One region of the Nocardioides nitrophenolicus genome, then DNA from elsewhere that is predicted to be linked to it. Evidence: riboswitches for the same ligand, from Rfam matches in the RefSeq annotation. Region 1 holds a riboswitch; the other holds the start of a gene.

Region 1 (6,505 bases):
GCCTGGCGGCTCGCGACCCCGCTGTTCCGACCGCTGCGCGGTGGGGTGGTCGTCGCGGTCGGCGTCTCGCTCGCCGGAGCCTTCCTCCTCGCGGGGGACTGGACCCGCTGGCTGGACGCCCCGAGGATCGTCGGCTTCCTGCCGTTCTTCGTGCTCGGCCTGAAGGCCACGCCCGAGACCTTGGAGTGGCTGCGCGGGCGCTTCCCCGCGCTGGTCGGGATCGCGACCTTCGCCGTGCTGTGGGTGGCCGCCGGCTCGCTGGACACCTGGGCCAGCCGTGACTACCTCTACCAGCGTCCCCCGTCGCTGCTCGACGATCCCACCTCGACGGCGGTCCTCACCCGGCTGCTGATCCTGCTCGCCGGCGTGGCCGGCGCGTTCGCCTGGTTGAGCGTCGTCCCGCGGGTCGGGGGATGGTTCAGCCGGATGGGCTCGGCCACGCTGGTGGTCTACCTGTTCCACGGCTTCGCCGTGAAGGAGCTGGAGTACCTCGGGTTCGTCGACTGGGCGCACGCCCACCCCGGGCTCGGCCTGCTCGCCGCGGTCGGCCTCGGCGTCGGCATCGCGCTCGGCCTGGCCGCGCCGCCCGTTCGCCGGGTGCTCGAGCGGGTCGTCGACCCGTTCGACGTGGCCCACCGCCGGGTCCGCGAGGCGGTCCAGCTGACCGAGGTCGTCCACGAGCAGGAACGGGGGGAGCCCGCGAAGGCGGGACTGGTCACCTCGGCCCGGTAGCCTTCGGGCCATGTCTCTCCCCACGGACCGGGCCTGATGAGCGCCGGCCTGTTCGGTCTCCTCGACGACGTCGCCGCCATCGCCAAGATGGCCGCGGCGTCCATGGACGACGTGAGTGCCGCCGCCGGCAAGGCCACCGCCAAGGCGGCGGGCGTGGTGATCGACGACACCGCGGTGACGCCGCAGTACGTCCAGGGGGTCGCCGCAGCCCGGGAGCTCCCGATCGTGAAGAAGATCGCGATCGGGTCGATCCGCAACAAGCTGCTCATCATCCTGCCGGTCTCGCTGCTGCTGAGCGAGTTCCTGCCCGACCTGCTCCCCATCATCCTGATGGTCGGCGGCACCTTCCTGGCCTACGAGGGCGCCCACAAGATCTGGCACCTGTTCAGCGGGCACGACGACCACGAGAAGCCGGTCGCCGAGGTCGGTCCCGAGGCGGAGCGGGAGCTGATCTCCGGCGCCATCCGCACCGACCTGATCCTCTCGGCCGAGATCATGGTGATCTCGCTGGCGTCGGTCGAGGACGAGACCTTCTGGACCAAGCTCGCCACGCTCCTGGTCGTCGCAGTCGTGATCACCATCGCCGTCTACGGCGTCGTGGCGCTCATCGTGAAGATGGACGACGCCGGGCTCAGCCTCGCCCAGCGCTCCTCGGCCCTCGCGCAGCGGCTCGGTCGCGGACTGGTCGCGTTCATGCCGCGGCTGCTCGCGATCATCTCCATCGTCGGCACCGTCGCCATGCTCTGGGTCGGCGGCCACATCCTGCTGGTCAACGTGCACGAGGCCGGGTGGTGGGACGCGCCCTACGAATGGGTCCACGGCATCGAGCACGACATCGAGCACGCCGTCCACGGCTTCGTCGGCAGCGCCCTCGCCTGGCTCGCCAACACCGGCATCTCCGCCGTCATCGGCCTCGTCGTCGGCTCGATCGTGGTCGCGATCGTCCGGGTGCTGCCGTTCTCGGGTGACAAGGACCCGATCGAGCGCTACGACGACGGGGCGCCGGTCGCGCACTGAGGCGGCGGGTCTCGGGCCGGGGTCCTCGTCGGGCCGGGGTCCTCGTCGGGCCGGGGTCCTCGTCGTACCCGGCAGATGGGTCGCGATCTCGCCTCGAGGACGACCGTTCTGCCGGGTACGACGCAGAGCCGCCCGACCGTGGACGGTCAGCCGGCGGGCAGCGCGGGCAGCCGGACCGTCGCGTCGAGCGCGGCCGCCAGCTCACGGCCCTTGGTCTCGAAGTGGCGGCGGAAGTAGCCGGTGTGCTCGTCGTGCTCATGGAAGTGGTGCGGCGTGAGCACCGCCGAGAACACCGGGACGTCGGCCTCGAGCTGGATCCGCATCAGGGCGTCGACCACGCTGGAGGCCACGAAGTCGTGGCGGTAGATGCCGCCGTCGACGACCAGGGCGGCCGCGGCGACGCCGGCGTACCGACCGGACCGGGCCAGCCGGCGTACCTGCAGCGGGATCTCGAAGGCGCCGGGCACGTGGACGACCTCGACGGCGTACCCGCGCGACTTGAGCTCGGTGCGGAAGGCGTCGACGGCGACGTCGACGATGTCGGCGTGCCAGCGGGCCGCGACGATCGCGACGGTGCCGGCGGTGGCGGTGGGTGACATGGGTTCTCCTGTTCGCGTGTCACCCAGGGCGTGACGACGCGCGCGAGGCCCGTCGCGTTCTCTTCCCTCCGGACTGTGACCGTCGGCTCCGGAGTCGCACCGGATCTGCTGACCCGCCCCGGTCACGGAGACCGGGCCGGCGCTCGCGGGCTCGGCCGCCCCGGATCCGCCGGGACGCCCTCACCGCCGGTGGGGAGTTCCACCCCGCCCTGAGAACGTACGGCAGCAGCGTACTGGGCGCCCGCCGCCCCGCGTCCGCCTGCCCGCCTGGCGGCGGCCCTGGCTGTCCGGGGCCCGGCCGGTCAGCCGCCGACGCAGTCGTTCGAGCCGGAGTAGCAGGGGACGTACGACGGGTCCAGCGGTGGCGGGTCGTCCCTCCGCAGCTCGGCCCAGTCGATCGCCGGGATCGCGAACAGGACGGCCGACGCCGCACCGGCCAGGGCGATCGCGGCGTGCCAGCGGATCATCCCGCGCGCGCGGCGACGTACCGCCAGGATGAGCGCGGTGACCGCCGTCGCGGCCAGGACCGCGACCAGGACGCGGTAGAGGTGGATCGCCCCGGGATCGGGGCCGCAGCCGCCGCCGAAGCAGAAGTAGGCGCCGAACTGCAGGAGCGGCAGGAACAGGGCGATCCCGGCGGCCGCCGCCGAGGCGAGCGCCTCGACGAGGAGGGGCAGGACGGCGGGCGGCTCGTCGGGGACGTGGGCGTCCGGGCCGTGGGGGGAGAGGGGCATGCTCGGAGGGTCGCGTGCGGGACCGGCGAGGGCATGAGTACCCGACCCCAGATCTCTGGGACATCGGCACCACGGCAGATCTGGGCCCCGGAGAACCCGTCCGGATGGGATGGTCGGCGCGCGGGCGTGGCGACCAGCATCGGGGCCATGACGACGACATCTGCCACGACCGCCGCGACCGGGCCGGTCGACGTACCCGTTGCGGAGCGGAGGGCCGCCATCGCCGTCGCCTGCGTGGCGACGGTGATGCTGATGCTCGACATCAGCGTGGTCAACACCGCGCTCGAGGACATCGCGGCCGGACTGGGGACCGGCCTGACCGGACTGCAGTGGGTGATCGACGCCTACACCCTGCCGCTGGCCGCCGTGGTCCTCTCGGCCGGCGCGATCGCGGACCGCTGCGGTCGCAAGCGGGTGTTCGCCGGCGGCCTGGTCCTGTTCACCCTCGCCTCCGCGGCCTGCGCCCTCGCCCCCGGCATCGGCACCCTGGTCGCCGCGCGCGCCGTCCAGGGACTCGGCGCGGCGGTGCTGTTCGCCACCGCGCTGGCCCTCATCTCCGAGGTCACCCCGAGCGCGGCGGAGCGCGCCCGCGCACTCGGCGTCTACGGCGCCTCCATCGGCGCCGTGTTCGCGGTCGGTCCGTTCGTGGGCGGAGTGCTGACCGATGCGATCGGGTGGCGCGCGATCTTCTGGTGCAATGTGCCGATCGGCCTGGTCACCCTCGCCCTCGCACTGCGGGTGCGGGAGAGCAGGGACCCGCGGGCCCGACGCCTCGACGTACCGGGGCAGGTGGCGTTGGTCGTCGGGCTCTTCCTGCTCGTGCTCGCGCTGCTGCGCGGCAACGAGGACGGCTGGGGGAGCGGCCCGGTCGTCGCCTCCCTCGGCGGCGCCGCCGTCGCGCTGGTCGCCCTCGTCGTCATCGAGCACCGTTCACCCGCGCCGATGCTCCCGCTCACGCACTTCCGGCGCCCTGCCTTCAGCGCGCCGCAGGTCCTGGTCGTCGGCATCTCGGCGTCCTTCTTCGCCGGCTTCCTCTACGTCACGCTCTACCTCCAGGGGGTCGTCGGGCTGAGCCCGCTGCAGACCGGGCTCGCCTACCTGCCCGGCACCGCACTCGTCTTCGTGGTCTCCGGCATGACCGCCGGGTTGATGAGCCGCTTCGCGCCCGGAGCGCTCGCCGTGGCCGGACTGCTGCTCGTCGCCGCCGGCATGGCGCTGTTCGCCTCGACCACCCACGCCGACGCCGGCTGGGCCTCGATCCTGCCCGGCTTCCTGCTCGCCTGCGTCGGCACCGGCCTGTTCAACCCCGCCGGCAGCGCCCTCGCGCTGGCCGCCCTGCCGCCCGAGCAGAGCGGACTCGCCGCCGGCGCCAACGACACCTTCCGCCAGACCGGCCTCGCCGTCGGGGTCGCCTGGCTCGGCACCTTCGTCCCCGCCGCCGGACCGTACGCCGACGCCGACGCCTTCGTCGCCGGGCTGCACCACGCGGTGCTCGCCGGCGCGGTGGTGGCGCTCGGGTGTGCGGTGGCGGGCGGGCTGCTGTTGCGTCAGGCGGCATCGGCCCGGGTGGGGGTGCAGGCCCAGGCGTCGGGCGGGATGGGGCGGCCGACGTCGACGGGGCGGGTGCCGCGGTGATCGACCACGAACAGCAGGTCGTGGGGTGAGCGCCAGAGATAGGTGCCGGGCGAGAGCGGCAGATAGCGCCGGGCGGTGAAGGTCTTGGCGCGGTGGTGCTGGCGGCACAGCGGGACCAGGTTGCACGGACAGGTCGGGCCGCCGTCGCGGTGCGGCGTCGCGTGGTCGAGGTCGCAGCGGTCGGCGCGGATGGGGCAGTGGGGGAAGCGGCAGGTGTGGTCGCGCAGCTCGACCCGGGCGCGCAGCCGGTCGGGGATCTCGTAGGAGTCGACGGGGACGTGCTCGGCGAGGTCCACCACGGGCCGGACCACCACCGAGGTCCCCGAGACCTGCAGCCATTCGCGGACCTGCGCGACGCTCAGCGGGCAGGAGCCGTCGGCCCACCGGGCCACCGGGTTGGCCGGGTCGGTGGTGAGGTGGAGGTTGAGCACGACCTTGCGGCCGGGCGCGCGGATCTCCTGGCCGTCGTCGGTGTGGCCCTCGAGGTCGAGGGTGAGGTCACGGCGGGCGATCTCGCCGACCGCGATCGAGCGGCGTACGTCGCGCGACCCGGCGTGTCCGAGCCGGCCGCGGTGGGCGGCGCGGCGCCGGACCGCCTGCTCGAGGTCGTGGCCGTCTCCCGCGTCGAGCAGGCCGTGCACCTCGATCAGACCGGTGGCGTCGGGCTGCTCGACGCTGAGCCGTCGGCGGTCGGCGGCCTTGCGGCGGCGGGCCTCGGCGGCCTCCGGGTCGTGGCGGCACACGGCCTCCTCGACCAGCCGCTCGACCTGGGCCCAGGTGCAGGAGGCGGCGGGATGGAGCGAGCGGTCGACGTACGCGACCGCCTCGACGTTGAGCGGGCGGGTGAGGTCGGCGATCCGCTCGGCGCGCCAGGGCGCGAGGCGCCCGGTGGCGACGGCGGCGTAGACCCGGGGCAGCCGCCAGGCGCACTCGACGACGCGGCCCACGAACGCGCGGCCGGCCTGGGGCGAGCGGCCGAGCGCCGCGACCAGCTCGCTGAGGTGGTGGTCGCTGATCAGGGGCGTGCCGGCGCCGGCCAGGGCGACCCCGGTGTCGATCACGCCGTCGCGCACCGTGGGGGCGTCGGCCGGGGTGGTGAGCACGTGGTGGTCGGCCCAGCGCACGATGGCCGCCCACTCGGCGACGAGGAGGCATTCGCGGCTGCGGACGCCGGAGCGGATGGTGGTGAGCAGGTCGTCGGGATCGTGCTGGTCGAAGAGGGGAGGGGCGGCGAGAAGAGTGGTCATGGGTCGATTCCACCGAGGGGTGGCGACGGAAGGCCGGGAGAGGGGAAGGGGGCTGTGGAGAAAGTGGGAGCAGGGGGTGGCTGTGGAGAGACGAGGGACATCTCCGATGATTCCGCGGCCCTCGGAGCACGCTTGTAGGGTGTCTTCAGTCATGCGCGGGAGATCCCGACGATGCGCAGATGCGCCGCAGGACTCAGCTGTCACACGACACTCGAACCTCGAGGATCACTCATGGACTACAAGGTTGCTGACCTGAGCCTGGCCGAGTTCGGCCGCAAGGAGCTCACCCTCGCCGAGCACGAGATGCCCGGCCTCATGGAGATGCGCCGACGCTACGCGGACTCGCAGCCGCTCAAGGGTGCCCGCATCGCCGGCTCGCTGCACATGACGATCCAGACCGGTGTCCTCATCGAGACGCTGACCGCGCTCGGTGCCGACGTCCGCTGGGCCACCTGCAACATCTTCTCCACCCAGGACCACGCCGCCGCGGCCGTCGTCGTCGGCAATGGCACGCCGGAGGACCCGCAGGGCACCCCGGTCT
Region 2 (6,505 bases), 4.4 Mb from region 1:
CGAGGAGCATCGGGGCGACGTACGTGACGACCTCATCGACCAGCCCGGCCCGCAGGAAGGCGGCGGCCAGGGTCGGCCCGCCCTCCAGGAAGACGTGGTGGCGGTCGTGCTCGGCGTACAGGATGCGCAGGGCCTGCTCGGGATCGCGGGTGCGCAGGTGCACCGTGGGCGCGGCGTCGTCGAACACCCGGCGGTCCTCGGCGAGCTCACGCTCCCCCAGCACCACCCGCAGCGGCTGCTCCCCGACCGGCTGGTCGTCGTCGCCGCGCACGGTCAGCTGCGGGTCGTCGACCTCGACCGTGTTCGCGCCCACGAGCATGGTGTCGCACAGGGCGCGCAGCAGGTGGGTGTCGCGGCGCGCGGCAGGCGAGGAGACCCAGCGCGAGCTGCCGTCGGCGGCGGCGCTGCGGCCGTCGAGGGTCGTCGCGAACTTCCAGGTCACGAACGGCCGGCCGTTGAGGTGGGCGAAGGTCCAGGTCCGGTTGAGCTCGGCGGCCTCGTCGGCCAGCAGCCCGGCATCGACCTCGAGTCCGGCCTCCAGCAGCGTGTCCAGGCCGCCCGCGGCCTGCGGGTTCGGGTCGCGCTGCGCGATCACGACGCGAGTCACGCCGGCGGCGATCAGGGCCTGGGCGCAGGGGCCGGTCCGGCCGGTGTGGTTGCACGGCTCCAGCGTGACGACGGCGGTCGCGCCGCGGGCCCGCTCGCCGGCCACCTTCAACGCCTCGACCTCGGCGTGCGGCGTTCCGGCGCCGTGGTGGTAGCCCTCCCCGACGATGCTGCCGTCGGGGGCGAGCAGCACGCAGCCCACCCGCGGGTTGGGGTGCAGGGGCACCCCGGGGGTCGCTGCCAGCGCGAGCGCACGACGCATCGCGTCGTACTCCCGGGTGAACGTCTCCGCCACCGGCCACCGCCTCTCGTCGTCCTGGACGCGGACTCCGGGGCTTGCCTGGCGTACGTCGGGCGGCCGTGCTCGGCCGTCCGTCGGACACTCGTGCGTGCACTTCCCATCCGGACTTTGACCGTCGGTCCAGGAGTTCCACCTGGTCAACCGATCACTGGCTGCGATCGGGTCGCGGACTGTCACCGCCGGTTCGGATTTTCACCGACCCCAGAGCACGCGAGCTCTTGGCACCATGGTGGCACACCGCGACACGCCGCGGACTGTGGGTCCGGTCACTGGGACTGTCGTAGCGTCGCCCCATGTCGTATCCCCCTCCGCTCTACGACGGCGACGGCGAGGTCTCGGCGTGGGTGCGCCCGAGCGCGACACCGGCCGATCTCGTCTACCCCAACGGCAACCGGGTGCACTACCTCGCCCGCGGCGAGGCGACCGGCGGCCTGTTCGGGCTCTACCGCTGGGAGTTCTCCGACGCCGTGAGCGGGCCGGGGCCGCACTACCACCGCGCCATGGCCGAGTCGTTCTACGTGCTCGACGGCGAGGTCCGCATCCACACCGGCTCCGCGTGGACCACCGCCCGCCCGGGCGACTTCCTGCACGTCCCGCCCGGAGGGATCCACGGCTTCCGCAACGAGTCCGGCGCCCCGGCCTCGATGCTGCTGCACTTCGCGCCCGGCGCGCCGCGCGAGCCGTACTTCGAGGGGCTCGACCGGCTGGCGCGCGGCGAGGAGTGGACGCCGGAGGAGTACGACGCGTTCATGCGGGCGCACGACAACGTGTGGGTCGAGGAGTCCTAGGCTCCTCCGCTTCCTAGGCCGAGAGGATCAGCCCGCTCGTCGGCACGCCGGTGCCGGCGGTGACCAGAACGTGCTGCGCGTCGGCGACCGGGTTGACCGACGTGCCGCGGATCTGGCGCACGCCCTCGGCGATCCCGTTCATGCCGTGGATGTAGGCCTCGCCGAGCTGGCCGCCGTGGGTGTTGATGGGCAGCCGGCCGCCGACCTCGATGGCGCCGTCCTTGACGAAGTCCTTGGCCTCGCCGCGGCCGCAGAAGCCGAGCTCCTCCAGCTGCATCAGCACGTACGGCGTGAAGTGGTCGTAGAGGATCGCCATCGGCAGGTCCGCGGGCGCGAGGCCCGACTGCTTCCACAGCTCGCGGCCCACGACGCCGATCTCCGGGATCCCGATGTCGTCGCGGTAGTACGACGTCATCACGAACTGGTCCCTGCCCGAGCCCTGCGCCGCCGCCGCGACGTACGCCGGCGGCTGGGCCAGGTCGCGGGCCCGCTCGGCCGACACGACGACGAGCGCGACGGCGCCGTCGGACTCCTGGCAGCAGTCGAGCAGGTGCAGGGGGTCGGCGATCATCCGGGACGCCTGGTGGTCCTCGATGGTGATCGGCTTGCCGTAGAAGAAGGCGGCCGGGTTGGTGGCCGCGTGGCGCCGGTCGGCGACGGCGACCGCGCCGAAGTCGGCCGAGGTGGCGCCGTACTCGTGCATGTAGCGGCGCGCCTGCATGGCGACCGTGGCGGCCGGGGTGGAGAGGCCGAGCGGGTAGGTCCAGGCGTTGTCGAGGCCATTGGTGTTGACCTGCGCCGCCGCCCAGTTGGAGACCTGACCGAAGCGGTCGCCGGAGCGCTCGTTGAAGCCGCGGTAGGCGACGACGACGTCGGCGACGCCGGTGGCGACGGCCATCGCGGCCTGCTGGACGGTCGCGCAGGCGGCGCCGCCGCCGTAGTTGATCCGGCTGAAGAAGCGCAGCTCCGGGATCCCGAGCTCGCGGGCGACCGCGATCTCGGACGACGTGTCCATGGTGAAGGTGACCAGACCGTCGACGTCGGCGGGCGTGAGGCCGCAGTCGGCGAGGGCGTGGCGCACGGCCTCGACGGAGAGCTGGAGCTCGGAGCGGCCGGACTCCTTGGAGAACTCGGTGGCGCCGATGCCGGCGATCGCGGCCTTGCCGGAGAGGGTGCGCTCGCTCATGCCGCCACCGTGACCGTTCCGACGACGTGGTCGCCGAGCGACACCGCGCCGACCACCTTGATCGTCGCGACGCCGTCGGCGACCTCGGTCACCTCGCCGCTGAAGGTGAACGTGTCATAGGGGTACGCCGGCGCGCCGAGCCGGATCGCGATCCCCCGGATCTGCACGTCGGGCCCGGCCCAGTCGGTGACGTAGCGCTCGCACAGCGCGGTGGAGGTGAGGATGTTGACGAAGATGTCCTTCGAGCCGGCAGCCTGCGCGATGTCCCGGTCGTGGTGCACGTCCTGGAAGTCCCGGGTCGCGATCGCCGTCGAGACGACCAGGGTCGGGGTGATGGGCAGGCTCCACTCGGGAAGCCGGTCCCCCACCTTCAGCACGGCGCTCATCGGTCCACCTTCGTCCAGATCGGGAGGGTCAGCTCGTCGTCGACCACGTTCCAGCCGACGACCGCGCGGTCGCCGATCTCGACCGGGCCGGTCATCTCGGCCACCATCCGCACGCCCTCGTCGAGGTCGAGCAGGGCGACGACCAGGGGCAGCTGCTTGCCGGGGACCTGCGGGGCGTGGTGCACGAGATAGGAGAACACCGTGCCGGTGCCGGCGGCCACGACGTAGCCGCGGTCGAAGGCGCCGCAGTCCGGGCAGGCCGGGCCCGGCGGGTGGCGCAGCACCCCGCAGGCGTTGCACTTCTGGATGCGCAGCTCGTGGGCCGCCGTGCCCTCGAAGAAGTAGGCGTTGTCCCGGTTGACGACCGGGCGCACCGGGCCACTCACGCGTCGGCCTTCGCGCGCGGGACGAACTTGAGGACCCGGAAGAGCATGGTCGCGACCCGCTCACCGCGCCCGTCGGGGTGGTCGACGTACCAGGTGTTGCGCGAGGTCACGAAGTAGCCGACGCCCATCCCGGTCGCCTTGGGGCCGACGACCGAGTCGAGCGCGGTGGTGACCCGCAGCCGCTCCCCCACCTTCAGGTAGCGGTCATAGGACTGCTCGCAGTTGGTGCCGAGGACGGCGGTGAAGCCGGCGTCGGTGAGCGCCCGCATCATCGCGTGCAGCGGGTCGTCCTCAGCCGGCCGTCCGCCGAGGCCGTACATGGTCCAGACCTGGGCCATCGACGGCGGCGCCTCCCCCGCGGTGAAGCGCGGGCTGTCGAGGCCGATCGCCTCCAGCCAGTTGTTGATCGTGGGCTGGTTGACCTCGTCGCGGGCGAACCGCTCGGCCGCCTCTCCCCAGCCCTTGATCCGCTCGGCCTCGGCCATCACCTTCTCGTGGACGGTGGCGTCCACCAGCTCGGGCGCGCTCATCGGGGCACCCTCGGCAGGCCGAGGCCGAACATCGAGATCAGCTCGCGCTGCACCTCCTGGACGCCGCCGCCGAAGGTGAGCACCAGGTTCCGCTTGGCCTGGGCGTCGAGGTAGTCGAGCAGTTCCTTCGTCTGCGGCTCTCCCGCGTCGCCGTGGCGGTGCACGAGCGAGACGAGGTCGGCGAGCAGGTGCTGCACCTGGTCGGAGGCGAACACCTTCGACGAGGACGCGTCGGCCACCTCGATCTCGCCGGCGGCAGCGGCGCGCGCGACCTCCCAGTTGAGCAGCTCGTTGATCCGGAACACCGCGGTCGTCCTGCCGAGCAGGTCCCGTACGTCGGAGCGGTCGCGGATCCCGGCGGCGTCGGCCCAGCGGACCACGCGGTCCCGAAGCCCCTCGATCCGCCCGGCCGGCCCCAGCATGACCCGCTCGTGGTTGAGCTGGGTGGTGATCAGCCGCCAGCCCTGGTTCTCCTCCCCGACCAGCATGTCGACCGGGACCCGCACGTCGTTGAAGTACGTCGCGTTGACGTGGTGCGAGCCGTCGGCGGTGATGATCGGCGTCCAGCTGTAGCCCGGGTCCTTCGTGTCCACGATCAGGATCGAGATGCCCTTGTGCTTGGGGGCGTCCGGGTCGGTGCGCACGGCCAGCCAGAGGTAGTCGGCCTGGTGGCCACCGGTGGTCCACAGCTTCTGGCCGTTGACCAGGTAGTACGGGTCGCCGTCACCCTCGACCAGCCTGGCCGTCGTCCGCAGGGACGCGAGGTCGGTGCCGGCGTCGGGCTCGCTGTAGCCGATCGCGAAGTGCACGTCGCCCTTGAGGATGCGCTCGAGGAAGAGGTCCTTCTGCTTCTGCGTCCCGTAGCGGATCAGGGTCGGCCCGACGGTCTGCAGGGTGACCGACGGGAGGTGCACATCGGCGTACTGCGCCTCGTTGGCGAAGATGGTCTGCTCGATCTCGCCGAGCCCGTGTCCGCCGTACTCCTTCGGCCAGCCGACTCCCATCCAACCGTCGTCGCCGAGGCGGCGGATCATCCGCTCGTAGGTCGGCCCGTGCCGGTTCCACGCGCCCTCGACCGGATCCGGGTCGTGGATGCCGTCGAACTCGGCCGCGACGCCGCCGAAGTAAGCGCGCAGCCGGGCCTTGAGGGCGCGCTGGTCGTCGGTGAGCTCGAGGTTCTTCGCCTCCGCGCTCTCGACCGGGACCTCGGCGGCGGTGGTGTCGAGGGCGTGGGCGAGGTCGGTGCCCCACGTGGTCAGCGCGACGAGCGGGTAGGTGATGTCGACGCCCATGCCGCCGTGGAGGTGGTGGCAGGCGCGGAGGGCATAGGGCGCCACCTGGCTCGCCCAGTAGCCGGCGACCGCCAGGTCGTCGTCGGACGGCAGGCCCTCGGCGACCCGCCACACGACGTTGTCGGCGGCCAGGTCGAGGGTGCGCGAGGTGACGTAGACGTCGGCCATCTGCAGCGAGACGGCCTGGAACTCGGCGAGCGCGCGGCCGAACTGGCGGCGGCCCTTGACGTAGTCGGCGGTCAGGTCGCGGGCACCGGCCAGCACGCCGGCCGCGGTGGCGGCGAGGCCGGCGCGGGCCAGGTCGCGCAGCCGCGTGGCGGCACCGTCGGCGAGCGGCTCGGCCGGGGCGCCGTCGAGGACGACGGTGTGCTGGGGCGCGGCACTCGACGCGCTGGCGGGCAGCAGGGTGACGCCGGGGCCGGCGGGGTCGACGAGCACGACCACGTCGCGCTCGCCCTCGGCTGCCGTGACGAGGAGCCGGCCGGCCCGCTCGGCGAGGGTGACCGCGAGCTTGCGGCCGGAGACCACGCCGTCGGCGTAGGTCGCCTCGCCGCGCAGCGCGGGGCTCACGACCAGCTCGCCGGCGGCGATCGCGGGCAGCAGCTCCTTGCGCTGGGCGTCGGTGCCGTGGTCGGCCAGCGTGAGCGCGCCGCAGCACAGCGTCTCCCACACCGGCACCTGGACTCCGGCCCGACCGGTCTCGCGGAGCAGGACGGCGACCTCCCGGAGGCCGAGCCCCTCGCCACCGTGCTCCTCGGGGACGGGCAGCGAGGTCAGGCCCGCGCCCGCCCAGGCCGCCCAGTTCCTGGCCTCGGACTCTCGCTCGAGCACCTCGCCGACGACGGCACGTACTGCGTTGATCGCCTCTGCATCCACGGAGAAACTGTAACGTGTTCTAGTCTGACGCGCATGGGAGCCGTCTCACTGGCCGATGTGGCACGACGTCGCGTGGCGCTGGCGCCGACCCGGATCCCGCCGGGGCGGATGGTGGCCCTGCCGGGACGGGGCGGGTCGACCTACGTCACCGACA

Evidence for each region. A riboswitch is a leader RNA that binds a small molecule or an ion and turns the genes downstream of it on or off. The one in region 1 is predicted to bind FMN.
Region 2: linked by a shared signal. The riboswitch ahead of ribD (bifunctional diaminohydroxyphosphoribosylaminopyrimidine deaminase/5-amino-6-(5-phosphoribosylamino)uracil reductase RibD) and the one ahead of JOD66_RS21585 (6,7-dimethyl-8-ribityllumazine synthase) in region 1 are both predicted to bind FMN.

Annotation. Positions count from the first base shown of each region.
Region 1 covers NZ_JAFBBY010000001.1:4,481,451-4,487,955, forward strand. The annotation lists gene JOD66_RS21575 (acyltransferase family protein) at 1-732, shown strand, start outside; gene JOD66_RS21580 (DUF808 domain-containing protein) at 769-1,749, shown strand; gene JOD66_RS21585 (6,7-dimethyl-8-ribityllumazine synthase) at 1,896-2,348, opposite strand; FMN riboswitch at 2,401-2,569, opposite strand; gene JOD66_RS21590 (DUF6234 family protein) at 2,651-3,082, opposite strand; gene JOD66_RS21595 (MFS transporter) at 3,230-4,717, shown strand; gene JOD66_RS21600 (HNH endonuclease signature motif containing protein) at 4,630-5,964, opposite strand; gene ahcY (adenosylhomocysteinase) at 6,196-6,505, shown strand, end outside.
Region 2 covers NZ_JAFBBY010000001.1:104,637-111,141, forward strand. The annotation lists gene ribD (bifunctional diaminohydroxyphosphoribosylaminopyrimidine deaminase/5-amino-6-(5-phosphoribosylamino)uracil reductase RibD) at 1-868, opposite strand, end outside; FMN riboswitch at 992-1,121, opposite strand; gene JOD66_RS00525 (cupin domain-containing protein) at 1,201-1,695, shown strand; gene JOD66_RS00530 (lipid-transfer protein) at 1,709-2,881, opposite strand; gene JOD66_RS00535 (MaoC family dehydratase) at 2,878-3,267, opposite strand; gene JOD66_RS00540 (Zn-ribbon domain-containing OB-fold protein) at 3,264-3,653, opposite strand; gene JOD66_RS00545 (FAS1-like dehydratase domain-containing protein) at 3,650-4,183, opposite strand; gene JOD66_RS29325 (acyl-CoA dehydrogenase family protein) at 4,180-6,351, opposite strand; gene JOD66_RS00555 (alpha/beta fold hydrolase) at 6,385-6,505, shown strand, end outside.